DNA from 3 places in the Modestobacter sp. NPDC049651 genome. Region 3 is predicted to be linked to each of the others. Evidence: riboswitches for the same ligand, from Rfam matches in the RefSeq annotation. Region 3 holds a riboswitch; each other region holds the start of a gene.
What was found. Region 3 has a riboswitch for thiamine pyrophosphate ahead of AB0J00_RS16015 (ECF transporter S component). Riboswitches for the same ligand answer to the same signal wherever they lie in the genome.
Positions count from the first base shown of each region.

Region 1 (9,632 bases), on a different contig from region 3:
GCGCCTCCCGGCCGGCGAACGGCTCCTCGCCGCGGCGCACCACCAGCACGCACAGCGCGTCGGCGCGCACGGTCAGCACGACCAGGTCGACGGTCACCGCGAACGCAGGGAACTCGGGTGAGGCCACGGCACGAGCCTAATCGTCGGGTTGACGACAAGCCAGTCACCCGCTTATCGTCAGACCGACGACAACACGACGACCGAGGAGGCCCCCGATGGCCGACATCACCCGCTACCCCTTCGTGCGGCACCTGCGCGGGACCGCGACCGCGCACGTGCAGCACGTCCGCAACGGCCGCACCGTGCACGCCGCGACCGGGGCGAGCTTCTGGTTCCGCCCGCTGTCGGCGGTGCTGTCGGAGGTGCCGGTCGACGACCGGGAGCTGCCGCTGCTGTTCCACGCCCGCACCGCCGACTTCCAGGACGTCGCGGTGCAGATGACGCTGACCTTCCGGTTCGCCGACCCGGCGCTGGCCGCCGCCCGGGTGGACTTCTCGCTCGACCCGGTCAGCGGCCGCTGGCAGGCCAGCCCGCTGGACCAGGTCGCCGGGCTGCTCACCGAGTCGGCGCAGCAGCACGCGCTGGACCTGCTGGCCACCACGGACCTGACCACCACGCTGGCCCGCGGCGTCGCCCCGGTCCGCGAGGCGGTCGAGCGGGGCCTGGCCGGTGACCAGCGGCTGCAGGAGACCGGCATCGCGGTGATCGGCGTCCGGGTGGTCGCGCTCCGGCCGGAGCCGGACGTCGAGCGGGCGCTGCAGACCCCCACCCGCGAGCAGGTGCAGCAGGAGGCCGACCGGGCCACCTACGAGCGGCGGGCCAACGCGGTCGAGCGCGAGCGGGCGATCAGCGAGAACGAGCTGCGCAACCAGATCGAGCTGGCCCGCCGCGAGGAGGAGCTGGTCGGCCAGCGCGGCGTGAACGCCCGCCGGGAGGCCGAGCAGGCGGCCGCCGCGGCCGAGGTGAGCAGCGAGGCGCAGGCCCGGCGCGACGAGCGCGCCGCCCAGGTGCGGGCGGAGACCCGGCGGCTGGTCGGGGCGGCCGACGCCGAGGCGAAGACCGCGGAGCTCGCCGCCTACGCCGGGGTGGCGCCGGAGGTGCTCGTCGCGCTGGCGGCGAAGGACCTGGCGGCGAACCTGCCGAAGATCGACAGCCTGGTGCTCACCCCGGACCTGCTCGCGCCGGTGCTCGCGAAGCTCGGGGCGGGCCGGGTCGGGCTCGGTCAGTGACCCTCGCCCCCCGGGTGGTCGTGGTCAGCCGGGCGACGGAGCTGCAGGAGCTCGTCGCCCGGCACGGCACCCGCGGCCAGGCGGAGTTCTTCCTGCGCACCCGCGGCCGGGACCTCGCCGAGGTCGCCGACCGGGACGCCGCCCAGACCCGGGCCCTGCAGCAGGCGGTCGCCGGCATCCCGCTGGACTGGCGCCGCGGCGCGGTGGAGCGGGCCGACCTCCCCCGGTTCCTGTTCGCCCCGGACGACGTCGTCCTGGTGGTCGGCCAGGACGGGCTGGTGGCCAACGTGGCCAAGTACCTGGACGGCCAGCCGGTGATCGGCGTCGACCCCGAGCCCGGCCGCAACCCCGGCGTGCTGGTCCGGCACTCCCCCGGCGAGGTGGCCGCGCTGCTGCGGGACCGGCCGTCGCCCACCGCGCGCACGATGGTCGAGGCCCGCACCGACGACGGCCAGTCGCTGCTGGCGCTCAACGAGGTCTACCTCGGGTCGGCCAGCCACCAGACCGCGCGCTGGCGGCTCGCGGCGCCGGGCGGGCCGGCCGAGCGGCAGGCGTCGTCCGGGCTGATCGTCGCCACCGGCACCGGGGCGACCGGCTGGTGCCGGTCGGTGTGGCTGGAGCGGGGCAGCGCCCTGCCGCTGCCCGGGCCGGCGGACGCCACGCTGGCCTGGTTCGTCCGCGAGGCCTGGCCGTCGCCGGTCACCGGCACCGCGTGCACCGAGGGCCTGCTGGCGGCCGGTGAGCGGGTGGAGCTGACCGTCGAGTCCGACCGCCTGGTGGCCTTCGGCGACGGGCTGGAGAGCGACCACCTCGACCTGTCGTGGGGGCAGCGGGTGACCGTCGGGGCGGCCGCCCGCCGCCTCCAGCTCATCTGAGCACGGCGACCAGGAAGTCCGAGCCGGGCGTGAACGGCCGCACGTCCCAGGTCGACAGCAGCACCTCGCTGCCGAACCCGGCAGCGCGCGCGTCGGTCAGGAACTCCTCGAACGGGTAGCCGCGCCCCGCGCCGAAGCCGAACACCGCGACCCCGTCGTCCGCCAGGTGCCGGCGCAGCCGGCGGAGCACCTCGCCCCGGGTGCTGACGGCGAGGAACGCCATCACGTTGCCGGCGCAGACGATGCCGTCGAACCGGTCGGGCAGGTCGAGCTCGGCGAGGTCGCCCACCAGCCAGCGCGGGCCGGGGTGGTCGGCCTGCGCGGCGGCGATGAGCACCGGGTCGCCGTCCACCCCGACGACGTCGTGCCCTCCGGCGTGCAGCAGCGCACCCACCCGGCCGGGACCGCAGCCGGCGTCCAGCACCCGGCCGCCGCGCGGCAGCAGCGCGTCGACCAGCCGGGCCTCCCCGCCCAGGTCGAAGCCCTCGGCGGCGAGCTTGCGGAACCGCTCGACGTAGCCGGCGGAGTGGTCGGGGTTCTCCTGCGTGATGCGCGCCCACTGGCTCTGTTCCGTCACCCCGCCATCATCCCGGGGCATCATCGGGGTGTGCGGCGTGAACCCAGCATCCTGCACCTGGACCTGGATGCCTTCTTCGCCGCCGTCGAGCAGCGGGACAAGCCGTCGCTGCGCGGGAAACCGGTCGTCGTCGGCGGCACCGGCGGGCGGGGCGTGGTCTCCACCGCCTCCTACGAGGCGCGGGCCTACGGCGCGCGCAGCGCGATGTCCACCGCGGAGGCCCGCCGGCGGTGCCCGCCGGGCACGGCCTTCCTCGGCCCCCGGTTCGCCGCCTACAAGCGGACGTCGGAGCTGGTCATGGCGCTGCTGCGCGAGCTGTCACCGCTGGTCGAGCCGGTGTCGATCGACGAGGCGTACGTCGACCTGGCCGCCGGCGGGCACGACCTGTCCGTCGACGGCGTGACGAAGCTCGCCGAGGAGCTCAAGGCCCGCATCGCCGAGGCCACCGGCGGGGTCACCGGCTCGGTCGGCGTGGGCACGTCGAAGTCGCTGGCCAAGATCGGCTCGGAGCTGGACAAGCCGGACGGGCTGACCGTCGTCCCGGCCGGGTCGGAGCTCGACGTGCTGCACCCGCTGCCGGTGCGCAGCCTGGGCGGGGTGGGCCCGGCGACCGCCGAGCGGCTGGCCCGCATCCAGGTGAAGACCGTCGGCGACCTGCACCGGCTGTCGCTGGTCGACCTCACCACGCTGGTCGGGCAGGCGCACGGCACCGGGCTGTACCGGCTGGCCCGCGCGGACGACGACCGCCCGGTGGTCGCCGACCGGGAGGCGAAGTCGGTGAGCGCCGAGGAGACCTTCGCCGTCGACCTCACCGACCCCGCGCGGCTGGGCGCGGAGATCGACGGGCTGGCCTCCCGGGTGGGCAGCCGGCTGCAGCGGTCGGGGACCTCCGGGCGCACGGTGACCCTCAAGGTCCGCCGGTTCGACTACTCGACGCTCACCCGCTCGCAGACGCTCGCGCACGCCATCGACGAGCCCCGGCAGATCGCCGAGGTGGCCCACCGGCTGCTGGCCGGCGTCGACCGCACCGGCGGGCTGCGGCTGTTGGGCGTCGGCGTCTCCGGGCTGTCGCCGTACGCGCAGGGAGACCTGTTCGCCGAGCCGGAGCCCGTGGTCGACGCGGCCGCCGTCGCCGAGGAGGAGGTGGCCGCGGTGGAGCCGGTGCGGCCGGCGGGAGCCACCTGGTACCCCGGGCAGGACGTCGTCCACGCCGAGCGCGGGCCCGGGTGGGTGTGGGGCAGCGGGCTGGGCCGGGTGACCGTGCGGTTCGAGGGGCCGCTCACCCCGCCGGGCCCGGTGCGCACGCTGGCCGCCGACGACCCCGGGCTGCGCCCGGCCGACCCGCCGGACTGGCTTCTCCCCTGAAGGGGGCGTGCCCCCCTTCCGGAGGGCGTGCGCGGCCGCCGGGGCGGGCAGACTGCTGCCCGTGCCCCGAGACGACGACGCCCCTGAGCTGGGTCCTGACGTCGCCGCCCTGATCGACCGCGGCTGCGACCTCGCCGAGCTCGGCGACCACGAGCAGGCGGTCGTCTGGTTCCGGCGTGCCGCCGCGCACGGGGACCCGGTCGCGCTGTTCGACCTGGGCAACAGCCTCTCGTCGCTGGGCCGCTGGGAGGAGGCCGTCGCCGCCTACGAGCGGGCGGCCGGGGCCGGTGAGGACGACGCCTGGCTCAACCTGGCCGTGGCGCTCCGGCAGCTCGGCCGCTGGACCGACGCCGAGGTCGCGGCCCGCCGGGCGCTGGACGCGGGCGACCGGGGCGGCTGGTACGAGCTGGGCCAGGTGCTGGAGGCGCAGGGCCGGGCGGACGACGCGGAGGCCGAGTTCCGCGCGGCGGCCGGCGCGGGTGATGCGGCCGCGGCGCTGCAGCTGGCGCACAGCGTGCGCGAGTCCGGGCGGCAGCTGGAGGCCTGGCACTGGGTGCAGGTGGCCGCGGACGCCGGGGACGAGGTCGCCGCGGCGACGCTCGCCACCTGGCGGTGGAACGCCACCCACGACCCGGCGCTGGAGCAGCGGCTGCGCGACGGCGCCGAGGTGTACGAGCACGCCCGCACCAGCCTGGCCGACCTGCTCTGCGACACCGGCCGGGTGGCCGAGGCGCGCACCCTGCTGGAGGAGGGCGCGCTGCGCGGGGAGGTGGCCAGCTGGTTGCCGCTGGGCAACCTGTACCGCGACGAGCTGTCCGACGACGTCGCCGCGGCCGCCGCCTACCGGGCCGGCATCGAGGGCGGCGACCTGCACTCCCACCACAACCTCGGCGTCCTGCTGCTGGACGCCGGCGACGTGGACGGCGCGATCGAGCACTTCTCGGTGGCCGCGGCCGGCGGCGACGAGATGGCCGCCCGGGTGCTGCGCGAGGTGCTCGCCGAGGACGACTGAGCGGCTCAGCCCAGCGGCAGCCGCCAGGTCTCCTGCTCGTGCGCCGACCGCCAGAACTCGAGCTCGTAGCGGGTGGCGGTGGCGAACGCGCGGTGCATCGCCGGCACGTCCGCCGGGGACCGCTCGGCGGCGGCGTCGACCAGCGCGCGGGCGCGGCGGGCCGACTCCTGGAAGGCCGGGTCGTCGTAGGTGGCCACCCAGCGGGCGTACGGGTGGTCCGGGGCGCTGCGGGCGGTCGCGGCCAGCCGCACCCCCGTGTCGGCGTAGACCCAGTAGCAGGGCAGCACCGCGGCCGCGGCGACCGCGTAGGGCGCCGTCGCCGCCGCCGCGACCAGGTAGGACACGTAGCCCAGGCAGGACGGCGAGTGCAGCAGCTCCTCGCTCGCCGGCGCGAGCAGCGGCGAGCCGAGCAGGTCCGCGTGCAGCGCCAGCTCGACGGTGCGGGTGACCGCCGCGGACTCCGCCCAGAACGCGGCGGCGTCCGGGTCGGGGGCGCGGGCGGCCAGCAGCGCCAGCGCCTGCGCGTACCCGGCCAGGTAGAGCGCGTCCTGCTCCAGGTAGTGCCGGAAGGCCGCGGGGGCGAGCGTGCCCTCGCCCAGCTCGGTGAGGAACGCCAGCTCCTCGATCGCGGCGCGCAGCCCGGCGGTCGCCGTCCAGGCCTCCTCGGTGAAGGTCACGCGGACCACCAGCCGGCGAAGTGGTGCACCGGGCCGTGCCCGTGCCCGACGCCGAGCGCCGCGCCGGACTCGAGCGCGGCCTGCAGGAAGTCCCGCGCCCGCTCGACCAGCGGCACCCAGTCGACCGGGTTTCCCGTGGAACGTTCCCGGGCGGCGAGCGCCGCGAGCGCCGAGGAGAGCGTGCAGCCGGTGCCGTGCGTGGCGGTCGTCGCGACCCGCGGCCGGCGGGTGGTGGTCACCCCGGCCGCGGTGACCAGCACGTCGACGCTCTCGTCGCCGCCCAGGTGGCCGCCCTTGAGCAGCACCGCGGCGGGGCCGAGCGCCCGCAGCGCCTCGGCCTGCCCGGCCAGCTCGTCGAAGCCGGTCGCCGGCGCGGTGTCCAGCAGCGCCGCGGCCTCGGGCACGTTGGGGGTGATCAGGTCGCTGACCGGCAGCAGCTCGTCGCGGACGGCGGCGATCGCCTCCTCGCTGATCAGCCGGTCGCCGCTGGTGGCCACCATCACCGGGTCGGCGACCACCGGCCCGGCCGGCCGGTCGGTGAGCAGCCGGGCGACCTCGCGGACCACCTCGGCGGTGCCGAGCATGCCGAGCTTGGTGGCGTGCACCGTCACGTCGGCGAGCAGGGTGTGCACCTGCAGGGCGACGAAGTCCGCCGGCACCCCGTGCACGCCGGTGACGCCCTGGGTGTTCTGCGCGGTGAGCGCGGTGAGGACCGCGGTGCCGTAGGTGCCCAGCGCGCTGAAGGTCTTGAGGTCCGCCTGCACACCGGCGCCGCCGCTGGGGTCGCTCCCGGCGATGGTCAGCGCGACGGCCGCACTCACCGGCCGATCGCCTTCCGCAGCAGCCGCGCGGACTCCGCCGGGTCGGCGGCCGCGCAGATGTCGCTGACCACGCAGATCCCGTCGACCCCGGCCGCGGCCACCTCGCCCGCGGTGTCGGCGTGGATGCCGCCGATCGCGACCGTCCGCAGCCCGGCCGCGCGGGCGGCGTCGGCGACGGCCCGCACCCCGGCCGGTCCGAGGGCGGCGCCGGCGTCGGGCTTGGTCGGGGTGGCCCAGACCGGGCCGATGCCGACGAGGTCGACCGTGCCGGCGGGCAGCGCGGTGACGGTCGCCAGCTCGTCGGGTGTGCCTGCGGAGACGCCGATCAGCGCGTCCGGGCCGAGCAGCCGGCGCACCTCGCCGGCGGGCAGGTCGTCCTGGCCCACGTGCACCCCGTCGGCGCCGGCGACCAGCGCGACGTCCACGGCGTCGTTGACGAACAGCGCGACGGTCGGCGGCAACACGTCCTGCACCGCTCGGGTGAGGGCCAGCAGGTCGCGGCGGGAGGCGGTCTTGTCGCGCACCTGGACGGCGGTGACCCCGCCGGCGACCGCGGCGGCGACGACCTCCGGCACCGACCGGGGAGCGGCCAGCGCGGTGTCGGTGACCAGGTAGAGCGTCGGGTCGAACGGCCGGCGCATCAGGACACCTGCGCCCCGGCCAGCGCGGCGGCGTCCACCGCGTCGAGCGCGTCGAGCCAGTGGACGGCGAACGTGCCGGGCCCCTCCGCGCGGGCCGCGGCGCGCTCGGCGGCGACCGCGACGTGGGCGTGCGCGGCCACCGTGCCGGTGAGCGGGTCGCCGGTGGCGGCGACGTAGGCGGCGACCAGCGAGCCGAGCGCGCAGCCGGCGCCGGTGGTGCGGGTGAGCAGCGCGGATCCGCCGCCGACCCGGACGGTGCGGGTCCCGTCGGTGACGACGTCGACCGGGCCGCTGACCGCGACCACGCCGCCGGTGCGGCGGGCGAGCTCGGCGGCGGCGTCCAGCGCGTCCTCGGGGGTGGCCGTGCTGTCGACGCCGCGGCCGCCCGTGCCGGCCCCCGCGGTGGCCAGCACCTCCGAGGCGTTGCCCCGCACGACGGTGGGCCGCAGCCCGACCAGCTCGGCGGCGAGCCCGGTGCGGAAGGTCAGCCCGCCGACGGCGACCGGGTCGAGCACCCACGGGGTGCCGACCTCCCCGGCGACCCGGGCGGCGGCCCGCATCGCCTCGGCGGTCGGCCGGGTGACCGTGCCGACGTTGACCAGCACCGCGGAGGCGACGGCGGCGAACTCGGCGGCCTCGTCCGGGTCGACCACCATCGCGGGGGCGGCGCCCACGGCGAGCAGCGCGTTGGCGGTCAGCGTCTGCACCACCGTGTTGGTGAGGCAGTGCACGAGCGGCGTGCTCCGGAGCAGTGCCGTCCGGGCTGCGGACAGAGAAGTGGCGTCCACCGGTGACATCCCTTCGCCAGTGCGAACTGGAGCAGGTTCGACGGGTGTGATCTCAGTCCCGGGTGGGACACCCCGTGCCGGGGCCGACCGTAACACCGCCACTTCTGGTCACCCTGCGGAGTGATCCGGTCACTCGACGGCTTCATCCAGTCGGGTCGACGCCCGAAGCTCGGAGCATGCGGAGACGACTGCGAGCAGCGACCCGGCGGGTTCCCCCGCGGGCTGCCCGCGTCGGCTCCGCCACGGCCGGCGGCCTCGCGCTGCTCGCGGCCGCGGGACTGGTCTGGCACTCGGCCTACGCCGGGTTCAGCGACGCCTCCGCCGCACGCAACCTGCCCACGGTGACCACCGGCACGATCACGCTGACCGACGACGACGCCGGCGGCAGCCTGTTCACCGTCACCGGCATCAAGCCGGGGGCCTCCGGCAGCCGGTGCATCCAGGTGACCGCGACGGGCTCCGCGCCGGTCGACGTCCGGCCGTACGTCAGCAACGTGACGACCACCAACGGCCTGGCCACCTACCTCTCGGTCACGCTCACCGCCGGAGCCGGCGGCAGCTTCAAGAACTGCAACGGCTTCACCGCGCTCCCCGGGGACGCCGGCGCCGTGTGGACCGCCCCGCTGAGCGCCGCCCCGCGCTCCTGGACGGCGGGGAAGCCGGGCTGGACGACGTCCGGCGCCGGTGCGGAGACCCGCAGCTACCGCGTCGACTGGTCGCTGCCGGCCAGCACGCCGTCGACCGCCCAGGGCGGCTCGGCCGGCGTCACCCTCGTCTGGGAGGCACGGACCCGGTGAGCACCTCCCCGTGGCGGCAGAGCTGGGCCGCCTTCCTCGTCTCCACCACCGCCCGCGCGGCCCTCGGCGTGCTCGCGCTGCTGGTGCTCGCCTCCACCGTCCCCGCGCTGCTGGGCTGGCAGGCCACCGTGGTGATGTCCGGCTCGATGGAGCCGAGCATCTCCCCCGGCGACGTCACCGTCGTCCGGCCGGTCGACAGCGCCGACCTGCACCGCGGCCAGGTGCTGCTCGTCGACGACCCCGACTCCCCCGGCCGGCTGCGGCTGCACCGGCTGGTCGCGGTCGAGGACGGCGGGCTGCAGCTGCGCGGCGACGCCAACGCGGCCGCGGACACCGCCCTCGTGGACCCCTCCGCGGTGCACGGGGTCGGCACGCTGCGGCTGCCCGGCCTGGGCCTGCCGGTGCTGTGGGCGCAGCAGGGCCGGGCGCTGCCGGTGGCCGGCACGGCCGTCGCGCTGGCCGGGCTGGTCGCCGCGGCGCTGCTGTACCGGCGGTCGCCGTCCGCGCCGTCCGGTCCGTCGTCCTCCGGGCCCTCCGGGTCGTCCGGACGGCGGTGGCGGCTGCGCGGCGGGTCCCGGCGCCGGTGGGTCGGCGCCGGCGCTGCGCTGCTCCTGCTGGCGGCCGTCCCGGGCGCCGCGCAGGCCACCTTCACCGCGAGCACCTCCGCCGCGGCGAACACGTTCTCGGCGTTCCGCTACTTCACCTGCGCCGGGGCGGCGTCCACCGCCGACGCCTACTTCCCGATGCAGGAGACCTCCGGCAGCACCGCGGCCAACAGCGGCCCCTACCCCTGGGTGGTCGGCACCTACAGCTCGGTGCGGCTCGGCCAGGTCGGGCCGAACTGCGGCAA
Region 1 covers NZ_JBFAOG010000003.1:273,922-283,553, reverse strand. Annotated here, with positions in the region: gene AB0J00_RS06880 (NUDIX hydrolase) at 1-127, opposite strand, end outside; gene AB0J00_RS06875 (SPFH domain-containing protein) at 216-1,229, shown strand; gene AB0J00_RS06870 (hypothetical protein) at 1,226-2,104, shown strand; gene AB0J00_RS06865 (class I SAM-dependent methyltransferase) at 2,097-2,681, opposite strand; gene AB0J00_RS06860 (DNA polymerase IV) at 2,712-4,046, shown strand; gene AB0J00_RS06855 (tetratricopeptide repeat protein) at 4,108-5,058, shown strand; gene AB0J00_RS06850 (TenA family transcriptional regulator) at 5,064-5,735, opposite strand; gene thiD (bifunctional hydroxymethylpyrimidine kinase/phosphomethylpyrimidine kinase) at 5,732-6,556, opposite strand; gene thiE (thiamine phosphate synthase) at 6,553-7,197, opposite strand; gene thiM (hydroxyethylthiazole kinase) at 7,197-7,994, opposite strand; TPP riboswitch at 7,977-8,070, opposite strand; gene AB0J00_RS06830 (hypothetical protein) at 8,162-8,782, shown strand; gene AB0J00_RS06825 (LamG-like jellyroll fold domain-containing protein) at 8,779-9,632, shown strand, end outside.
Region 1: it holds a riboswitch for thiamine pyrophosphate, as region 3 does, so the genes downstream of both, thiM (hydroxyethylthiazole kinase) here and AB0J00_RS16015 (ECF transporter S component) in region 3, are expected to answer to the same signal.

Region 2 (9,632 bases), on a different contig from region 3:
AGGACGAAGGGGTCCGTCACGGCGGTCCCGGTCGGGACGGGGTCGGTCTCGGTCACGGTCATGTCAGCCTCCGGCGGTGGGGGCGAGCACCTCGACGGTGTCGCCCGGGGAGAGGGTGGTGCGCTCCCAGCTGCTGCGCGGGACGACGCCGCCGTTGAGGGCGACGGCCACCCGGCTGTGGCCGGCGCTCCGCTGGGCCACCAGGCCCGCCACGGTGGCGCCCTCGGCCAGCTCGGCGGCCTCGCCGTTCACGGTCACCTGCACAGGACCTCCTGCTGCTCGAAGCGGTCTCGGGTGAAGGGCGCGGCGACCTCGGGCAGCACACCGGTGGCGAGGAACTCGCCGACCGCGTCGCCGGTGACCGGGGTGAGCAGCACGCCGTTGCGGTGGTGGCCGGTGGCGAGCACCAGCCCGGGGACGCCGGACGGACCCAGCACCGGCGCGTTGTCCGGGGTGCCGGGCCGCCAGCGGGCCAGGGTCTCGGTCAGCTCCAGCTCGGTGACGCCGGGCAGCACCTCGACGGCGTCCCGCAGCAGCTCGTACACGCCGCCGGCGGTGACGGTGTCGTCGAAGCCGCGGTCCTCGACGGTCGCGCCGACCACCAGCCGGCCCTCGCCGTAGGGCACCAGGTAGACGTGCCGGCCGCGCACCAGTGCCCGCACCGTGCCGGTCAGCAGCCCGTCGGCGCCGGCCATCCGCAGGACCTGCCCCTTCACCGGCCGCACGGGCAGCGCCGGGACGCCGGGCAGCCGCCCGCTGTGCGCGCCGAGCGCGACGACGACCTGGTCGGCGGCCAGCGCGGTGCCGTCGGTGAGCTCCAGGCCGGTGGCGCGGCCGCCGTCCACCCGCACCGCCGCGGCCCGGCCGGGCACGAACCGCACACCCGCGGACCCCGCGGCGGCCAGCAGCGCCGCGTGCAGCGACCGGCCGTCGACCGAGTGGTCGCCGGGCACCAGCAGCCCGCCGCGCAGCCGCGGGGTCAGCGCTGGCTCGCGGCGGCGGGTGTCCCGGGAGGAGAGCCGCTCGGCGGCCAGCCCGAGCTCGGTCTGGAAGGCGTGCAGCGCGTCGAGCGCCCGCATGTCGTCGGCGTCGAAGCCGACGACCAGGGTGCCGGCGGTGCGCAGCCCGACCCGCCGTCCGGACGCCGCCTCCAGCTCCGCGACGAACGCCGGGTAGCGGTCCAGCGAGGCGGCGCACAGCCGCAGCAGCGCCTGCTCGCCGTAGGCCGCCTCGGTGACCGGCGCGAGCATGCCGGCGGCCGCGCGCGACGCGCCGGCGCCCGGGGCGTCGTCCACCACGGTGACCGCCAGGCCGCGCTGCGCCGCGCGCCAGGCCACCACCAGCCCGACCAGGCCGCCGCCGGCGACGAGCACGGCACCACCGCTGCGCACTGCACGCTCCCCACGCCGGCATTACCCGGATCAGGTCCCGCGGTCGGCAGCGTGTCCAGCCGCCCTCTCAGCCCGGTCCACCCCGGGCTCCCGCACGTCTGCCCGCCAGCCTAGGCCCCGGCCGGCGGCCTCCCGAGCTGCGGGGTCGCGTGCGGGTCGCCCGGCGCCCGCTTCGTGGCAGGCTCCCGATGTGACCGTAGACACCCCGGACCGCGCGGCCTCGCGTGTCGCCGCACGGGCCGCCGAGGTGGCGGCGGCGACCAACGCCGTCCTCACCCGGATCGACCCGCCGCTGGCGCACGCCGCCGACGGTCCGCTCGCCGGGGTGCGGGTCGGCGTCAAGGACAACATCGACACCGCCGGCGTCCGGACCACCTGCGGCTCGCTGTTCTTCTGCGACCGGGTGCCCGACGCCGACGCCGAGGTGGTCGCCCGGCTGCGGGACGCCGGTGCCGAGATCGTGGCCAAGCTGAACCTGTCGGAGTTCGCGGTCGGGGTCACCTCGCAGAACTCCGCGGCCGGCCCGGTGCGCAACCCCTGGGACCTCGACCGGGTGCCCGGCGGGTCCAGCGGCGGGTCGGGGGCCGCGGTCGCGGCCGGGCTGGTCGACCTGGCGCTGGGCACCGACACCGGCGGCTCGGTACGGCTGCCGGCCGCGGCGTGCGGGGTGACCGGGCTGCGGCCGGGCACCTCGGTCGTGCCCGGCGTCGGCACCTTCCCGATGTGCGAGCTGGTCGACACCGTCGGCCCGATCGCCCGCACCGTCGACCTGGTCGCCCGGGCGTTCGCGGTGCTGGCCGGCCGGCCGGTGCGCGCCCCGCAGCCCGCCCCGCCGCGGCGGATCGGGCTGCCGGAGCTGTGGTTCGACGACCTGGACCCCGGGGTGGCCGAGGTGGTGGCGGCGGCCGCGGACGACTTCGCCGCGGCCGGCAGCGAGCTGGTGCCGGTGCAGGTGCCCGGCATCGGCGCCGCCCAGGACGTGCTCTACACGATCGTCTACGCCGGCCTGCTCGACGTGCACCGCGACCGGCTGGGCACCCCCGACCTGTTCCACCCCGACACGCTGGCCCGGGTCCGGCTGGGCGAGGGGCTCACCGAGGGCCACCTCGAGCAGGCGCTCGCCGTCCGGGCGGAGTACCAGCGCGGCCTGGACGAGGTGTTCACCGAGGTCGACGTGCTGCTCACCCCGACCCTGTCGGACGACGTCCCGCGGGCCGGCGCCGGCGGCGACGTGCGCACCGTCACCCGCCGGCTGATCCAGCTGACCGCGCCGTGGTCGCTGCACGCCGGCCCGACGCTGGCGCTGCCCGCCGGCCGGCACCCCCGCTCCGGCATGCCGGTCGGCGTGCAGCTGACCGCCGCGATCGGCGGGGAGGACCTGCTGCTCGACGCCGGCGCCTGGTTCCAGCAGCAGACGTCCTGGCACACCCTGCGCCCGGCCTGCGCGGTCGACTGAGCGGTCAGGCGGTGCCGGTGCGCTGGGCGGTGGGGACGTCGTCCGCGCCGCCGGTGCCCGCGGCGAGCAGCCGGCCGGCGCTGGTCAGCGTGATGCCGCGCTCGGCGACCCGGCGCAGCACCCTGGGCAGGGCCCGCACCTCGACCTCGCGCCGGGCGGCCAGGCCGGCGGTGAACGCCGTGCCGGGCTGGAACGTGCCGCGGCCCAGCCCGTCGTGCAGGTCGACGACGTCGCCGGGGGAGACCAGCGCGCCCAGGTGGTCGGCGACGACGTCGGTGGTACCGACGCCGTCCGGCCCGCGGGTGCACGACCACACCCAGACGTCGTAGCCGAGCTCGGCGCAGACCCGCAGCGCGTAGCCGGTGACCATGCCGCGGGGCGGGCGGAACCCGGCCAGCCGCTGCCCGACCAGGTCCTCCACCGTCTCCGCGCAGCGGACGATCTCCTCGCGGGTCTCCGCGGGGGTCAGCCGGGTCAGGTTGAGGTGGCTCCAGGTGTGGTTGCCGAGCTCGTGCCCGGCGGCGACGACCTCGCGCAGCAGGCTCTTGTGCGCCACGGCGTTGTGCCCCATGACGTTGAACGTCGCGGTCACCCCGGCCTCCCGCAGGGCCTCCAGGACCCGCGGGGTGTACTCGGGGGTGGGGCCGTCGTCGAAGGTGAGCGCGGCGAGCGGCCGGGTGGTCGGCACCGACCAGATGACCCGGTTCATCCCGAAGCGCCCCGGCTCCTCGACGACCTCCGGGAACGCGGCGCCCTCGAGGTCGCGCTCGCGGAAGTCGTGCCCGCTGCGGGGCAGCGGCAGCGCCACCGGGCCGTTGCCGGCGACGGTGTCGGCCACCACGCCCGCCGATCCCAGCCCCAGCGCGAACCCGGTCGCCCCGGCGCCCAGCAGGAACCGCCGCCTGCTCGTCTCCGCCACGCTGCAACTCCCCGTCCGGCCTGGTCGTGGTCGCCGGCCGGTGGTCCGGTGGCGGGTCCCTCACCCCTCTGCTGGGGATGGTCGGCGGACGGTAGCGCGAACTTGAGCCCGGTGGGGACGGCCTTCCCCGCGTCCGGCGTCCCGGGAGCGGCTGTGCGCGGCCTGCGCGGTGGCCCAGAACCCGTCGTTGACCAGGCGGGACGGGCCGGACCGTCCTAGCGTGGAGGGATGACGACCCACCTGGTGGCGCCCCGCCGGGAGGCCGCCGCGCCCTCCGCGCCGGCACCGGCGGGTGCCCCGTCCCGGCCCCGGCTGCGCGGGGTCGACGTGCTGCGCGGCCTCGCCGTGGTCGGGATGCTGTTCGTCGACAACCGCGGCAACCCGGCGATCCCGGCCCAGCTGGAGCACGCGTCGTGGGACGGGCTGCACGTCGCCGACGTCGTCTTCCCGGTGTTCCTGCTGGTCGTCGGGGTGTCCATGCCGTTCTCCCGGCGGGCGGACCGGCCCCGGCCGGCGCTGACCCGGGTGGCGAAGCTCGCCGTGCTGGGCTGGCTGGTGGTCACGGTGAAGTACGGCTCCCCGATCGCCGGCGTGGGCGTGCTCGGGCACATCGCCGGCGCGTACCTGCTCTGCTGGCTGCTGCTGCGGCTGCCCCGCCGGGCGCAGCTGCCGACGGCGGCCGGCGTGCTGGCCGCGCTCAGCGTGCTCACCGTCGCCGGCGGGGCGGACCCCGACCGGTCGTGGGCGCACTCGTTCGACGCCGTCCTGGGGCTGCCGTTCTCCGCCGAGGCGCCGCACTCGTACCTGGCGAGCGCGGTCACCGTCTACCTGGGCGTGCTCGCCGGGCGCGTGCTGCAGGCCGGCGCCGGGCGGGCGGCGCTGACCCGGCTGGCTGCCGGCGGCGCGGCGCTGCTGGTCACCGGCCTGGCGCTGGCGCCGCTGGTCCCGGTCAACAAGCGGCTGTGGTCGCCGTCGTTCGTGCTGGTCACCGGGGGGATCGCGCTGCTGGCGCTGGCCCTGGCGCACTGGGTGGTCGACGGGCGCGGGCTGGTCGGTCCGCTGCGGGTGCCCGAGGTGCTGGGTCTCAACGCGATCGTGGCGTTCGTCTTCTCCGAGGTGGTGTTCCGCGCCGTCCTGGCGCCCACCGTGCAGCCGGTGGTCGACGGCTGGCTGACCTCGGTCGTGGGGGCGCTGACCGCCGCGGTGCTGTACCCGGTGCTGTCGGTCGCGGTGATCTGGGCGGTGTGCGCCGCGCTCGTGCGGCGCGGGGTCATCGTCCGGGTCTGACGCCCGCTGTCAGGACGTCCCGCCGGTGCCGCCGATCGGCTCGGGCACGCTGCGCGCGAGCAACCGGTTGGCGCTGATCAGCGAGATCCCGCGGTCGGCGATCTGCTGCAGCGCGGTCGGCAGGGCGCGCACCTCCAGCTCCCGCCGGTCCGCCAGTGCCCGCGCGAAGGCGGCGTCCGGGTGGAAGGTGCCCTGGCCGATGCCGTCGTGCAGGCCCAGGACGTCGCCGGCCTCGACCGTCCGCCCCATGTAGTCGCTGATCTCGCGCACCTCCTTCTTGTCGCCGGGCCCGCGGGTGACCGACCAGATGTAGGTGTCGTAGCCCAGCTCGGCGGCGATCCGCAGCGCGTAGCCGGTGAGCTCGCCGCGGGGTGGCCGGAAGCTGGTGAACGGCCGGCCGAGCAGCGCCTCGACCTCGTCCCGGCAGCGCACCAGCTCCTCGCGGGTCTGCGCGGCGTCGAGCGTGGTCAGGTCGCGGTGCGTCCAGGTGTGGTTGCCGATCTCGTGCCCGGCCGCGACCACGTCGCGCAGCACGTCGGCGTGGTGCACCGCGTTCCAGCCCATGATGTTGAAGGTGGCGGTGAGCCCGGCGCGGTCCAGGGCGTCGAGGATGCGCGGGGTGTACTCGGGGGTCGGCCCGTCGTCGAAGGTGATCGCCGCGATCGGCTCGGTGACCGTGGTGTTCCAGATGACCCGACGCGTCCCCAGGCGGGCCACCCCCTCGCCCTCGTCGGCGGCGCCACCGGCCTCCAGGAAGCGCTGCTCGGCCCGGGCCGTCGCGCGCTGCCGCACCGCGTCGTCGTCGTCCGCGACGAGCGCGCCGCCGGTCGCGCCCACCGCCAGCCCGGCCGCCCCGACCCCGGCGCCCCACAGGAACTGCCGCCTCGTCGTCATGCACAGGTCCTAGTCCTCGGACCCCCTGGTGGGAAGCCACCCCACCGCGCCGGTCACCGGGCGGCTGGGAGACGCCTGGGAACCTGCCATCCCCGGCTGCCAGTTCCCTGGTGGAGGCTGCCGGAGGCGCGGCGGCGGTCCTAACGTGCCTGGCCGTGACCACCTCGCCCGCTGCGCGCCGCGTGCACCGGCCGGGGCGGCCGGCCGCGTGGCTGACCGCCCTGCTGGTGGTGGCCGCCGCCGCGACCGCGTGGTCGCAGCGCGCCGACCTGCGGGCCGCCGGCCGGGCGGTGCGGACCGGCTCGCCGGCCTGGCTGGCGGTGCTGGGCGGTGGGCTGCTGGTCTGGTGGGCGGCCTGGGCGCTGGTCCACGGGACGGCGCTGCGGTCGGCCGGCGCCGCGCTGACCAGGCGCGACGTGCCCGAGCTGTGCCGGGCCTCGGTGGCCGCGGTCGCGCTGAACGCGGTGGTGAAGTCCGGGGGGACGGCCGGGCTGGCGGCCTTGACCCGCGCCGGGCGGCGGACGGGCTGGCCCCGCAGGACTGTCCAGCAGGGGTACCTGCTCTCCGTCGCCGCGGCTGATGCCGGGTTCCTCGTCGCCGTGGGGCTCGGCCTGCTGGTGCTCCTGCTGCACGGGCCGTTCACGGCGGTGGACGCGGTCGCGGCGGGAGCCGTCGCGGTCCTGACGGCCGGCCGGCTGGCCCTGCTGGTGCTGGCGCTGCGCCGGCCGGCGCTGGTCCAGCGGCTGGGAGCCGCCGGGGCCCGGGTCCGGGACCGGCTGCTGCGCCGCCCGCACCGCCCGCTCGACCCCCGGGCGGTCGCCGACTTCACCGACGGGGTCCGGCGGCTCGCCGCCCGGCCGGCGGCCGCCGTCCCCCCGGTCCTCGCGGCCGCCACCGTCGACGGCGCCGCTGTCCTGATGCTCTGGGCCGCCGTCGCGGCCGCCGGCGGCGGGGACCACCCCGCCGCGGCGCTCGCCGGGTACCTCCTCGGTGCGATGGCGGCCGTGCTGGGGCCGTTGCCGGGCGGCCTCGGGGTCACCGAGGCCGGCACCCTGGCGACGCTGGTGGGCAGCGGCGTGCCCACCGGGGCGGCGGTCGCGGGGACGCTGCTGTTCCGGCTGGCCGAGTTCTGGCTGCCGCTGGTGGTCGGCGGCCTGGTCTGGTGGGTGGGCCGGCAGCCGCCCGCCCGGCGGGAGGGAGCCACGTGACCGCCGCCGGGGCGCTCGTCCGGCGAGTCGCCGCGGGCGGTGCGGTGGCGACCGGGGGCATGTCGCTCGCCGCGGTCCTCCGCACCCCGCCGGCCGCCGTGGCGGTCCGGCGGGCGCACCACCTGGCCCCGCTCGCCGGCACCGTGCACGGCCTGCACGGCGGTCTGGACGGCGGTCGCTACCTGGTGTTCGGCAGCGGCCTGGTCCTCGTCGTCCTGTCCCGGGCCCTGCTGCGCGGGCACCGCACGGCGTGGGCGGCCGCCGTCGGGGCTCTGCTGGTCGGGGCTGCCGGTGCCGCGGCGGCGCACCACGGGTGGCCCCGCACCCCGGTCCTGGTCGGGCTGGCGGCGGCCCTCGCGCTGGCCCGCCCGGCGTTCCGGGCCCGCGGCGACATCGCCCGCGCCCGCCGGGGCGTCGGCCTCCTGGCCGGCGGCCTCGGGGTGCTGTTCGCCTTCGCCACGGCCGGGCTCGTCCGGTTCGACGGCCAGTTCCGCGGCGGCACGACGCTGGGCAGCTCCCTGCTGGACGCGCTGAGGTTGCTGGTCATGCTCCCCGTCGACGCGGAGCCCGCGACCCGGCACGCGGCGTGGCTCATCTCGGCGACGAGGGGGGCGGCGCTCGCGGTCGTGCTGGTCGCGGCCTGGATGCTCATCGCCGCGGCCGGGGCGGGGCGGCAGCACGCCGAGGACCTGCCGCGGGTGCGCGCCCTGCTCGACCGGTACGCGACGACCGCGCTGGCGCACTTCCAGCTGCTGCCGGACAAGCGGTGGCTGGTCGCGGCCGACGGGCGGGCCTTCCTCGGCTACGGGGTCCGTGGGCGCACGGCGGTGGCGCTCGGCGGGCCGATCGGTGCGCCGGACGCCCTCGCCGGGGTGGTCCGCGACTTCCTCCGGCTGTGCCGCGACAACGGCTGGACGCCGGCCTTCCACCAGGTCGCCCCCGCCGAGCTCGCCGTCCTCCGGGAGGCCGGGCTGCGGGCGGCCAAGATCGGCGAGGTGGCTGTCGTCCCGGTGACCGGCTTCGACCTGTCCGGTCGTGCGATGCGGTCCGTGCGGTCCGCCGTCCGGCGGTGCGAGCGGGCCGGCCACCGGGTCGTCGCGCTGCCGCACCCGCTCCCGGACGCGGACCTGGCGCGCCTGCGGGAGGTGTCCGACGCCTGGGCCGTCGACGGGGGGGCACCGGGAGCGGACGTTCACCCTCGGCCAGTTCGACGCCGCCCAGCTGCGCCGCACGCCGGTGCTCGCCGTGGTCGACGAGCGGGACCGGGTGCAGGCGTTCGTCAACCTGCTGCCGGCGTACCGGTCGGACCAGCGGTCCTTCGACCTCATGCGCCGGCGGCCGGGAGCGGTCAACGGGGTGATGGACCAGCTGTTCGTCGCGATGATCGAGCGGGCCCGGGACGAGGGCGCGACCGGTCTGGACCTCGGGCTCGCGCCGTTCACCGGGCTGGAGGGCGAGCCCGGGGCGCCGGCGTCGGTGATGCGGTTGCTCTACGAGCGCGGGGGCACGCTGTTCAACTACGCGGGCCTGCGCGCGTTCAAGGAGAAGTGGCAGCCGGTCTGGGAGCCGCGGTACCTGGTGACGGCGTCGGCCGGCGACCTGCCGCGGGTGGCCGTGGCCGTCGCCCGGCTCGGCGAGCTGCCCGACCGGGGCCGGCCGTGGCGGCGTGCGGGGGCGGTGCTGCAGCGGTTCCCCGCCACGGCGACGTTCCTCGCCGTCCAGCTGTGGTTGATGCTGAGCACGGCCTACGACCCGCAGGTGCACCGGCAGCTGTTCGCCGCGACCGGCTCCTCCTGGGACACCGTGGCGCACGGCCAGCTGTGGCGGCTGCTGGCCTCGCCCGTGGTGCAGACCAGCCCGGGTCTGGTGTGGGTGAACCTCCTGCTCGGGCTGCTGGCGTTCCTCGTGGTCGAGGCCCGGCTGGGCAGCCGCTGGGCGGTGGTCGGGTTCTTCGCCGGCGACCTGCTCAGCAGCGTGCCGGTCGTCCTCGTGCTGCGCGCGCTCGCCGGCACCGGGGTGGGCGCCGCGCAGGAGGCGCTGCACCGGCTGGACGGCGGCAGCTCCGCGGGCACCTGGGCACTGCTCGCCGTGGCGGTCCTCACGCTGCCCCGGCGGCGCGTGCGGCGGGCCGCGGCGGCGCTGCTGGTCCTCGGGCTGGCGATCGCGCTGGCGGTCGACCAGCAGCTGTTCGACGTCCAGCACCTCGTCTCGGTGCTCGGCGTGCTGGGCCTGGCGGCGGCCCGCCGGCTGCGGCCGGGGCACCCGCGTGCCGACCCGCCCGCCGGTGGTGCTCAGGCCGCGCGGCGGGCCCGGATGACGACCGTCGTGCCCTCGGGGCTGGGTGTCGCGTTGACCTCCGCGAAGGCGCTCATCAGCGTCGAGCCGCGGCCGCGGTCCATGCTCGGGACCCGCTCGCGCCACTGGCCGTAGTCGCGCACGGTGATCTCCACCTCGTCGCCGGTGACGTCCACGGTGAC
Region 2 covers NZ_JBFAOG010000003.1:5,843-15,474, reverse strand. Annotated here, with positions in the region: gene AB0J00_RS05640 (thiazole synthase) at 1-62, opposite strand, end outside; gene thiS (sulfur carrier protein ThiS) at 64-264, opposite strand; gene thiO (glycine oxidase ThiO) at 255-1,391, opposite strand; TPP riboswitch at 1,395-1,489, opposite strand; gene AB0J00_RS05625 (amidase) at 1,582-2,847, shown strand; gene AB0J00_RS05620 (polysaccharide deacetylase family protein) at 2,852-3,766, opposite strand; gene AB0J00_RS05615 (heparan-alpha-glucosaminide N-acetyltransferase domain-containing protein) at 3,995-5,053, shown strand; gene AB0J00_RS05610 (polysaccharide deacetylase family protein) at 5,063-5,947, opposite strand; gene AB0J00_RS05605 (YbhN family protein) at 6,103-7,155, shown strand; partial or broken gene AB0J00_RS05600 (phosphatidylglycerol lysyltransferase domain-containing protein) at 7,215-8,676, shown strand; gene AB0J00_RS05595 (ATP-binding protein) at 9,447-9,632, opposite strand, start outside.
Region 2: it holds a riboswitch for thiamine pyrophosphate, as region 3 does, so the genes downstream of both, thiO (glycine oxidase ThiO) here and AB0J00_RS16015 (ECF transporter S component) in region 3, are expected to answer to the same signal.

Region 3 (9,632 bases):
CGCCCACCGGGGCGCCGAGCGCGAGCTCGTCGTCGGCGAGGGCGGCGACCACCACCGGGTCGTGGGTGACCAGGCACAGCGCCCGGTCGTCGTCCTGCTGCTCGGCCAGCAGCGCCACCAGCTCCGCCCAGGTCTCCCGGTCCTGCCCGAAGGTCGGCTCGTCGAGCACCAGCACCGAGGGCCGGGTGGCCAGCGCGGTCGCCACCGACAGCCGCCGCTGCTGACCGCCGGAGAGGGTGAACGGGTTGGCCTCGGCCAGCGCGGCCAGCCCCAGCCGGTCCATCAGCTCCTCGGCCCGCCGGCGGGCGTCGGCGTCGCCGCTGCCGGCGCGCAGCGGGCCCAGCGACAGCTCGTCGCGCACCCGGCCGGTGAGGAACTGGTGCTCGGGGTCCTGGAACACCGTGCCGATCCGGGTGACCAGCTCCGCGGCGCGCCAGCGGGCCGGCTCCCGGTCCGGCCGCCGCAGCCCGGCGGTGAGCGCGGGCCCCGCGACCACCCGGCCGGTCGTCGGCGCGCGGAGCCCGGCCAGCAGCAGGGCGAGCGTCGACTTGCCGGTGCCGTTCGGGCCGGTGACGGCGAGCGTGCGGCCGGCCGGCAGGACGACGTCCACCGGCGCCAGCGCCGGGCTCGTGCTGCCGCGGTGGGTGAAGCCGGCCGCCACCGCGGTGACCAGCGGCGGGCCGTCGGCGCGGGCCGGGCGGCGCACCGGCAGCCGCAGCGGCACCGGCCGCCAACCGGGCGGGTGCTCGACGGTGCCGCCGCCGGGCAGCAGCTCGACGACGCGGTCGACCAGGGGCAGCCACGCCGCCACGTCGTGGTCGACGACCACCAGGGTGGCCCGGCGGTCGGCGAGCGCGGAGACGACGGCCTGGCGCACGAGGTCCCCGCCCGGGGGGTCCAGCTGCGCGGTGGGCTCGTCGAGCAGCAGCAGCCCCGGCCCGCCGGCCAGCGCACCGGCCAGCACCAGCCGCTGCTTCTGCCCGCCGGACAGCGCAGCGGTGGGCCGGTCGCGGCCGTACGGGAACCCGACCGCGGCCAGCGCGGCGTCGACCGCGGGCCAGATCTGCGCCGGCGGGGTGCCGGTGTTCTCCAGGCCGAACGCGACGTCGTCCCCGGCCCTGCTCATCACCAGCTGGGCGTCGGGGTCCTGGAACACGATCCCGGTGCCGGAGCTGCCGGTGACGGTGAGCTCGCCCTCGGCGTCCCCGGTCTCCAGGGGCAGCAGGCCGCCGAGGGCGCGCAGCAGCGTCGACTTGCCCGCGCCGGACGCGCCGGTCAGCAGCACCCGCTCACCGGGCCCGACGCGCAGGTCGACGTCCCGTGCGGCCCAGGCCTTGCGCGTGGCGTAGCGGAACCCCCAGCCGGTCAGCCGGACCGCAGCCGGCCCGGCCATCAGACCCGGGTGCGGCCGGCGGCGCCGAACGAGGACAGCGCCCCGCTCGCCGCGAGCGCCCGGGTGAGCAGCATGCCGCCCGCGCCGGCGATCACCGTGGTGCTGGCGACGACCAGCAGCAGGTAGGTGGTCTTCCAGCCCGCCGTCCAGTCCGGGTAGTAGTTGAGGAAGTCCAGCACCGCCGCGGCGACACCGGAGAGCGCGCCTGCCAGCAGCGCCTGCAGCCAGCCGAACCGGCGGTAGCGGAACAGCGCGAACGCGACCTCCGCCGCAGCGCCCTGCAGCAGGCCGTAGAGGATGACCAGGGTGCCGAAGTGCGAGCCCAGCAGCGCCTCGACGGTGGCGCCGATCAGCTCGGCGAACAGCGCGGCGCCGGGCTTGCGCACCACCAGCGGCGCGACGACCGCGGCGATCAGCCACACCCCGTAGAGCACCGCCTGGCTGGGCGGGAAGCCGGCGAACGCCGGGGTGAGGGCGTTCGACAGCAGGCTCCACGCCCAGAAGACGACGCCGAGAGCGACGCCGAGCACGGCGGTGACGACGATGTCGACGGTGCGCCAGCGGGTGCCCGCCGACGGACGGACGGCCGGATCGGCCATGACTCTCTCCAGACTCCCTACGCCGGCATGACCCGGTTCAGGTTCGAGGGTCTGCGGTGGTCCGCACTCTCAGCGCCCCTGCCGGCGCTCCCCTGTCGTGTGTTCTGTTGTGCCGGCGACCTTAGCCGAGGTCGCCGCGCAGCCGCGCCAGAAGGGCCTCGCCGTCGGGTACGCCGAGGCCGGTGCACGGGTCCCAGCCGGGGCCGGCGCGGTAGGCGCCGTTGCTGCCCGTGGTCACGTCGCGCAGGCCCGGCGCCGGCTCTCCGGCCTCCAGGCCGGCGTAGAGCGCGGGCTGCAGCAGACCCGGCCGCCGTCCCAGCGCCTGCGCCAGCCGGCAGGTGAGCGCGCTCCACAGCGGTGAGACGGCGCTGGTCCCGCCGATGACGGTGTCCCGGCCGTCGACCCGCACCTGGTAGCCGGTGGCCGGATCGGCGTCCGCGGCCACGTCGGGCACCCCGCGGCCCGGCCGGCCGGTGTCGGCGTCGCCCGGCACCCCGACCGCGCGCTGCCACTGCGGGACCGGGAACACCGCGCTGACCCCGCCGCCGGTGCCCCCGTTGCCGGCACCGTGGAACCAGACGGTCTCGCTGCGCACCGCCCCGGTCCCGGGGTCGGCGTGCAGCGTCGTGCCGCCGCAGGCGAGGGCGTGCGGGCTGGAGGCGGGGAAGTCGACGTGCGCCTGCCCGTCGGTGGCGTTGTCGGTGCTGCCGTCGTCACCGGACGCGGCGCAGACGGTGACGCCGAGCGCGGCGGCGTCGGCCAGGGCGTCGTCCATCGCGGTGCGCGCCTGCGCGGTCCACTCGTCCTCGCTCTGCCCCCAGCTGATGCTCACCGCGGTCGGCGTCGGGTCGGCGTGCACGGCCGTGCTGAGCGCGTCGAGGAACCCCCGGTCGGTGTTGGGGGCGAAGTAGACGACCAGGTCGGCGCCGGGAGCGAGCGCCCCGGCCACCTCGATGTCCAGCAGCACCTCGCCGTCGGCGCCGTCCGGATCACCCTCCGGGGTGTTCGCGCCGTCGTCCACACCGACCGCGGTCACCCGCGGCGGGTCGGTCAGGCCGATCGACTGCCAGTACGCGGCGAGGTCGGCGTCGGTGTAGCCACCGCCGAGCTCCAGGACGGCCAGCGTCTGCCCGCTGCCGTCGGTGCCGGCGGGGAACCGGTAGACCCGGCCGAGCTCCAGCGGGCTGAACGTGGTGTCGACGGCCGTGGCCGGCCGGAACAGGGCACGGGCCTGCGGCCGGTCGTCGAGGCCGAGCACGGCGGTGACGATCTCGGCGAGCGGTGCGGGCACCGCCAGCGGCCCGCTGCGCTGGCGGTGGGTGACCGGTCGGCCGGTGACCGGGTCCGGCGACCGCACCTCCGCGAGGTCCGCGGCGAACACCCGGCGCAGCGTCGCGACGTCGCCGCGCACGTGCACCCGGCGCGAGGCGGCGTCCTCGTCGACCACCTCGAGCCCCTCCGCGGTGAGCGCGGCGCGCACGGCGGCCAGGTCGGCGGGGTCGGCACCGTAGGCGGCAGCGAGCTCCTCGCGGCTGAGCGGCGCACGGGCCGGGCCGGCCGGGGGCAGCTCGGCGCGGCGGCGCAGGACGACCGTGACGTCCACCGGGGCGCTGGGGTCGAGGTCGCCCGCCGGGCGGGCGGCGGGGAGCGGGCGGCGGGTGCTGCCGGGCAGCTGCGGGCGGTCGTCGGCCATGCAGGCAGGGTGCGCCCGGGGGCCGACAGTTGCGCGGCGGGACGGCGTGTTGCCGGCCTCCCGCACCGGCCCCGGCAGGAGCCCGCACGCGGCTGGTGCTATGCCTGTGGGGGACACGGCGCGCCTCCGCGCGCCCACCACGACTCGACGAGGAGACGCAGTGGCACAGCAGAGGACGGCGATCGTCACCGGCGCGGCGCGCGGGATCGGCGCGGCCATCGCCAAGCGGCTGGCATCCGACGGCATGCAGGTCGCGGTGCTCGACCTGGACGAGGGCGCCTGCGCGGGCACCGTCGAGGCGATCCAGGGCGCCGGCGGCGAGGCGCTGGCCGTGGGCGCGAACGTCGCCGACGAGGCCAGCGTGACCGCCGCCGTCGAGCGGGTCGCCCAGGAGCTCGGCGCCCCGACGGTGCTGGTGAACAACGCCGGGATCACCCGCGACAACCTGCTGTTCAAGATGTCGGTCGACGACTGGGACGCCGTCCTGGGTGTGCACCTGCGCGGCGCCTTCCTGATGAGCCGGGCCGCCCAGAAGCACATGGTCGCCGCCGAGTGGGGCCGGATCGTCAACCTCTCCAGCGTCTCCGCGCTGGGCAACCGCGGCCAGGTCAACTACTCCGCGGCGAAGGCCGGCATGCAGGGCTTCACCAAGACCCTGGCCATCGAGCTGGGCCGCTACAACGTCACCGCGAACGCCATCGCCCCGGGCTTCATCGAGACCGAGATGACGATCGCGACCGCCGAGCGGGTGGGCGTGCCGTTCGAGCAGTTCAAGGAGATGGCCGCCAAGGAGATCCCGGTGCACCGGGTCGGCCAGCCCGAGGACATCGCGCACACGGTGTCGTTCTTCACCAGCGAGGCGGCCGGGTTCGTGTCCGGCCAGGTCATCTACGTCGCCGGCGGCCCCCGCGCCTGAGGCAGTGATCAGGTGACCTGATCACCGGCTGGCCCCCTGCAGCAGCGTTGGTGCAGGGGGCCAGTCGTGGATCAGGGGACCTGATCCACGCTGCGGGCCCCGCTCAGCCCTCGGTGCGGCGGTCGGGCCCGCCGTGCAGGCCGCGGCGGGCCATCGCGGCGGTCAGCGCCGTCCACGCCCGCGGCGGCACCAGCCGGGCGGTCTTCATGAGCAGCGCCATCGGCAGCGGGAAGACGATCTCCGCCTTGTCCCGGGCGATGCCGTCGGCGATCGTGCGCGCCGCGGCGTCCACCTCGACCCGGAACGGCATCGGGAACCGGTTCCGGTCGGTCATCCGGGTGCGCACGAAGCCGGGGTTGACCGTCTGGACGACGACGCCGCGCGGGGCCAGCGACCCGCGCAGGCTCTCCAGCAGGCTGATCAGCGCGGCCTTGCCGGCGTTGTAGGCCTCGGAGCCGGGCAGCCCGCGGTAGCCGGCGACCGACGCCACGCCCACCAGCCGCCCCCGCCCGGCGGCGAGCATCTGCGGCACCACCGCCTCGAAGGTGTGCACCGCACCCATCACGTTGACCTGCAGGTGCTCGGCGAACAGGTCGGAGTCCCACGGTTCCACGTGGAACCGCGACCAGGTGCCGGCGTTGGCCACCACCACGTCCAGCCCGCCCAGCGCCTCGCGCACCCGCTGCCCGGCGGCGACGGTGGCCGCCCGGTCGGTCACGTCGACCGGGACGGCGACCATCCGGTCCCCGGCCACCGCGGCGAGCTGCTCGGCGGTGCGGGCGCTGACCGCCACGCGCGCGCCGCGGTCGGCGAGCTCGGCCGCGAGCGCCGCGCCGATGCCGGTCGACGCGCCGGTGACCCAGATCCGTGCTCCCGCGATCTCCACGGTCAGATCATGCGGCCGCGGGTCCGTAGGTGAGGTGGGCGACCCCGTTGCTCAGCTGCTCGCTGCCGAGCAGGGCCAGCCGCTGCGCCGTCCCCTCGGGGAACAGCCGGAGCCCGGTGCCGACCGCCAGCGGGTAGACGTACAGGTGCAGCTCGTCGACCAGGCCGTCGGCCAGCAGCGCGCGCACCAGGGTGGCGCTGCCGCTGACGTACAGGTCGCCCTCGTCCTTCAGGGCGCGGATGCGGGCTGCGTCGTAGCCGCCGATCGAGGTCGAGTTCCGCCACACCGGCTCGGCGTCGGCCAGCGTCGAGCTGACCACGTACTTGGGAGTGTCGTTGAAGAACGGGGCACCGGGGTCGTCCTCGGCGGTGCGGGTCGACCAGGCCGGCGCGAACATCTCGAAGGTCCGCCGGCCGAGCAGGATGCCCTGGGCCGGGGCGGTGATCGCGCCGATGGAGGCGGACAGGTCGTCGGGGAAGCCGTAGTCCATCGTCCACATCGGGGCGTCGACGACGCCGTCGACGGTGGTGAACTCGTGGACCCTGATCGCGCCCATGTGCTGCTCCTCGCTCGGTGGGGTGTCGAGGGGGAGACGGTGCCAGGTCGCCGTTCTCATCGGTGCGGGCAGGATGCGGGCATGCCCAAGCGCTCGCAGCCCCGCCGGTCCGCGCCGCCGTCGCCGGGGGTCGGGCACGGCGAGTACGTCGTCTACCCGGGCACCCGGGCGGAGGTCTACGACCTGCTCGAGCGGCTCAGCGCCGCCGCCGGCGACTCCCCGGACTTCGGGACGCCGGGGCTGAGCCTGGACCGCACCCGCGTGACGGTGCGCTGGTTCGGGGAGCTGCCCGGCCGCGTGCAGCAGGTGGTCGACTCCGCCCCCGCGGGGCTGGCGGTCACCGTGGTCGGCACCGCGTTCCGGCCCGGCGAGCTGCGGGACGAGGCGGCTCGGCTCGCGGCGGGGCACCCCGGTCTGGTCGGCGCGGCCGCCGCCCGGCCGGAGGGCGACGGGATCGAGCTGGTCGTGCCGGCGGACGTCGCGGCGGAGGCCGGGGGTCCCGAGCCGGCGGTGGCCGGGGTCAGCAGCGCGTTCCCGCTGTTCGCCGAGGTCGGGGAGTGACGGACGCCGACGGGCTGCTGGTGTCGGCGTCCTGCTGGCTCGACGGGCCGGTGGACCTGCTCACCGACGCCGGCCGCGCCGCGCTGACCACCGACGCCCACGGCCGCCCGGTGCTGCACCTGCCGACCGCCCGGGTGGAGGCCGCCGACCCGGTGGCCCGGCAGCTGGCGCTGGAGCAGGTGCTCCGCGGGGCGCTGGACCAGCTCGCGGCCTGCGGCGTGTACCCCGACCTGGTCCGGACGGCGGGCGCCCAGGTGCGGCTCTCGCTCTCGCTCTGCCCGGTCGACGGCTCGGCCGGGGTGGTGCTCGCCGCCGACATGCTGCTGCCCTGGCTGCGGCTGGGGGCCGACGTCTTCGTCGACGCCCAGGTCAGCTGACGAAGCCGGCCAGCAGGTAGAGGTTCAGCCCGACCACCAGGGCGGCGACGAGCGCGCCGGTCACCGTGGTGACCCGGCGGTTCACCCAGGCGCCCATCAGCGACCGCTTGCTGGTCAGCCAGACCAGCGGCACCAGCGCGAACGGAATGCCGAAGCAGAGCACGACCTGCGACCAGACCAGCGCCTGCGTGGGGTCGACACCCAGGCACAGCACCAGCAGCGCCGGCGCCAGGGTGACCAGCCGGCGGGCCAGCACCGGGATGTGCCGGCGCAGGAACCCGGCCATCACCACCTGGCCGGCGTGCGTGCCCACCGACGACGCGGCCAGCCCGGAGGCCAGCAGCGCCAGCGCGAAGGCGATCGAGGCGCCGCGGCCCAGCTGGTCGCCGAGCCCGGCGTGCACGCTCTCCAGCGAGCTGATCTCCGGGTCGCCGGTGAACAGCTGCGCGGCGATCACCAGCATCGCGGCGTTCACCAGGCCGGCCAGCCCCATCGCCAGCAGCACGTCGAGCCGCTGGGTGCGCAGCAGGCGGCGGCGTCCGGCCGACGTCCGCCCGGCGGTGACGACGTCCCCGTACCGGCCCGGGGTGAGCGCGGAGTGCACGTAGATGACGTGCGGCATGACCGTGGCGCCGAGGATGCCGGTGGCCAGCAGCAGGCTGTCGGTGCCGGCGAAGCCGGGGACCATGCCCGACGCCACCCCGCCCGGGTCGATGCCGGAGCCGATCAGCGTGTAGCCGAAGCCCAGACCGATGACCAGCAGCAGCCCGGTGATGACCCGCTCGAACGGCCGGTGCCCGCGGGACTGCGCCGCCAGCAGGCCGAACGCGACGACTGCGGTGATAACCCCACCGATCGGCAGCGGCACGCCGAAGAGCAGGTTCAGCGCGACCGCGCCGCCGACGACCTCGGCCAGGTCGGTGGCGATGGCGACCGCCTCGGCCTGCGCCCACAGGCACCGGACGGCGGGCTTCGGGAGCTGCTCGCGGCAGTTGGTGGCCAGGTCGCGGCCGGTGGCCAGGCCCAGCTTGGCGGTGAGCGCCTGGATGAGCATCGCCATCAGGTTGGCGGCGACGATCACCCACAGCAGCTTGTAGCCGAAGCCGGCGCCGCCGGCGAAGTTGGTGGCGAAGTTGCCGGGGTCGACGTAGGCGACGGCGGCGACGAACGCCGGGCCGAGCATCGCCCAGGTGCGCACGCGGGACCGCTTCGCCGGTGCCGGCCGGCTGCCGACCAGGGTGGTCGTCGAGAGGACGGCGGCCTCGGTCTTGGAGAGGAACATGCGGACCTCCAGCGGGGCGGTGGGGCGGGTGGCAGCGGGCGGCTGGCTCTACCGGGTTGCCCTGACCCCGGGGACCGGTGGGGCCGACCTGTGGCCCCCGGGGGTCAGGCGAGCCTCAGCTCAGAGCGCGGGGACGACCAGGCCGCTGGTCGCCCTCCGGGCGCGCTCGAAGCGCTGCTGCACGTCGGCCCAGTTGACGACGTTCCACCACGCCGTGACGTAGTCGCCCTTGACGTTCTGGTAGTCGAGGTAGAACGCGTGCTCCCACATGTCGAGCAGGAGGATCGGCGACAGGCCGAGCGCCAGGTTGCTCTGGTGGTCGTACAGCTGGTTGACCAGCAGCTCCTGGCCGACCGAGTCCCAGGTGAGGGCGGCCCAGCCGGAGCCCTGGACGCCGAGGGCGACCGCGGTGAAGTGCGCCTGGAACGCCTCGAACCCGCCGAACTGCTGGTCGATGGCGGCGGCGATCTCGCCGTCGGGCCGGCCGGCCCCGTCGGGGGTCATGTTCGGCCAGAACACCGAGTGGTTGACGTGCCCGGCGAGGTTGAACGCCAGGTTCTTCGACGCCTGGTTCACCGTGTCGAACGAGTTGCCCGCCCGTGCGTCGGCGAGCTTCTCCAGCGCCGTGTTCGCCCCGCTCACGTAGGTGGCGTGGTGCTTGTCGTGGTGCAGCTCCATGATGCGGCCGCTGATGTGCGGCTCGAGGGCGCTGTGGTCGTAGGGCAGGTCGGGCAGGGTGTACTCGGGCACGGGGTCTCCTCCGTCGCGGCGTGCGGACGGAGCAGGTCGTCCCCCGCCGCGTCGTCACCCCCGTGCCGACCCGTGGCCCCCGGGGGTCAGTCGCGGCGGGGCTGGCGGACGAGGGTCCAGATGGGCAGCTCGTGGTCGACCGCGGTGCGGGTGCTGTGCGTGACGGCGAAGCCGGACCGCTGCAGCCAGCGGACGACGGTCGAGGTGTAGACCGTCGCCGCGGCCGGCACCCCGTCGGCGTCGCAGCGGTCGAGCACCGGCTGCAGCACCGCCGCGCCCAGCCCGGCGTGCCGGTACGCCGGCCGGGTGCCCACCGCGGTCAGCCACCAGTGCGGCACCTCGGGCCGGCCGAGCGCGCCCATCCGCTCGCTGGCCAGCACCACCGGCTGGCGGGCGCCGAACACCCGCGGGAGGTCCCGGTCGATGACCGCCTGCAGGTCGGCGGCGTGCGGGCCGGCGTCCGGCGCGACCCACGCGGCCGCGGCGGTGACGTCGTCGGTCACCCACGCCGTGCCGTCCAGCACCGGCACCAGCGCGCCCCACAGCTCCGCCCACCGCGACAGCCGCTGGGTGCGGCCGTCCTCCGGCAGCGCCCACGACGTCCACCGGTAGTCGGGGT
Region 3 covers NZ_JBFAOG010000012.1:16,984-26,615, forward strand. Annotated here, with positions in the region: gene AB0J00_RS16010 (ABC transporter ATP-binding protein) at 1-1,393, opposite strand, end outside; gene AB0J00_RS16015 (ECF transporter S component) at 1,393-1,992, opposite strand; TPP riboswitch at 1,990-2,096, opposite strand; gene AB0J00_RS16020 (S53 family peptidase) at 2,114-3,685, opposite strand; gene fabG (3-oxoacyl-ACP reductase FabG) at 3,846-4,601, shown strand; gene AB0J00_RS16030 (SDR family NAD(P)-dependent oxidoreductase) at 4,705-5,487, opposite strand; gene AB0J00_RS16035 (dihydrofolate reductase family protein) at 5,495-6,043, opposite strand; gene AB0J00_RS16040 (hypothetical protein) at 6,125-6,604, shown strand; gene AB0J00_RS16045 (hypothetical protein) at 6,601-6,981, shown strand; gene AB0J00_RS16050 (Nramp family divalent metal transporter) at 6,974-8,263, opposite strand; gene AB0J00_RS16055 (superoxide dismutase) at 8,384-9,013, opposite strand; gene AB0J00_RS16060 (GNAT family N-acetyltransferase) at 9,100-9,632, opposite strand, start outside.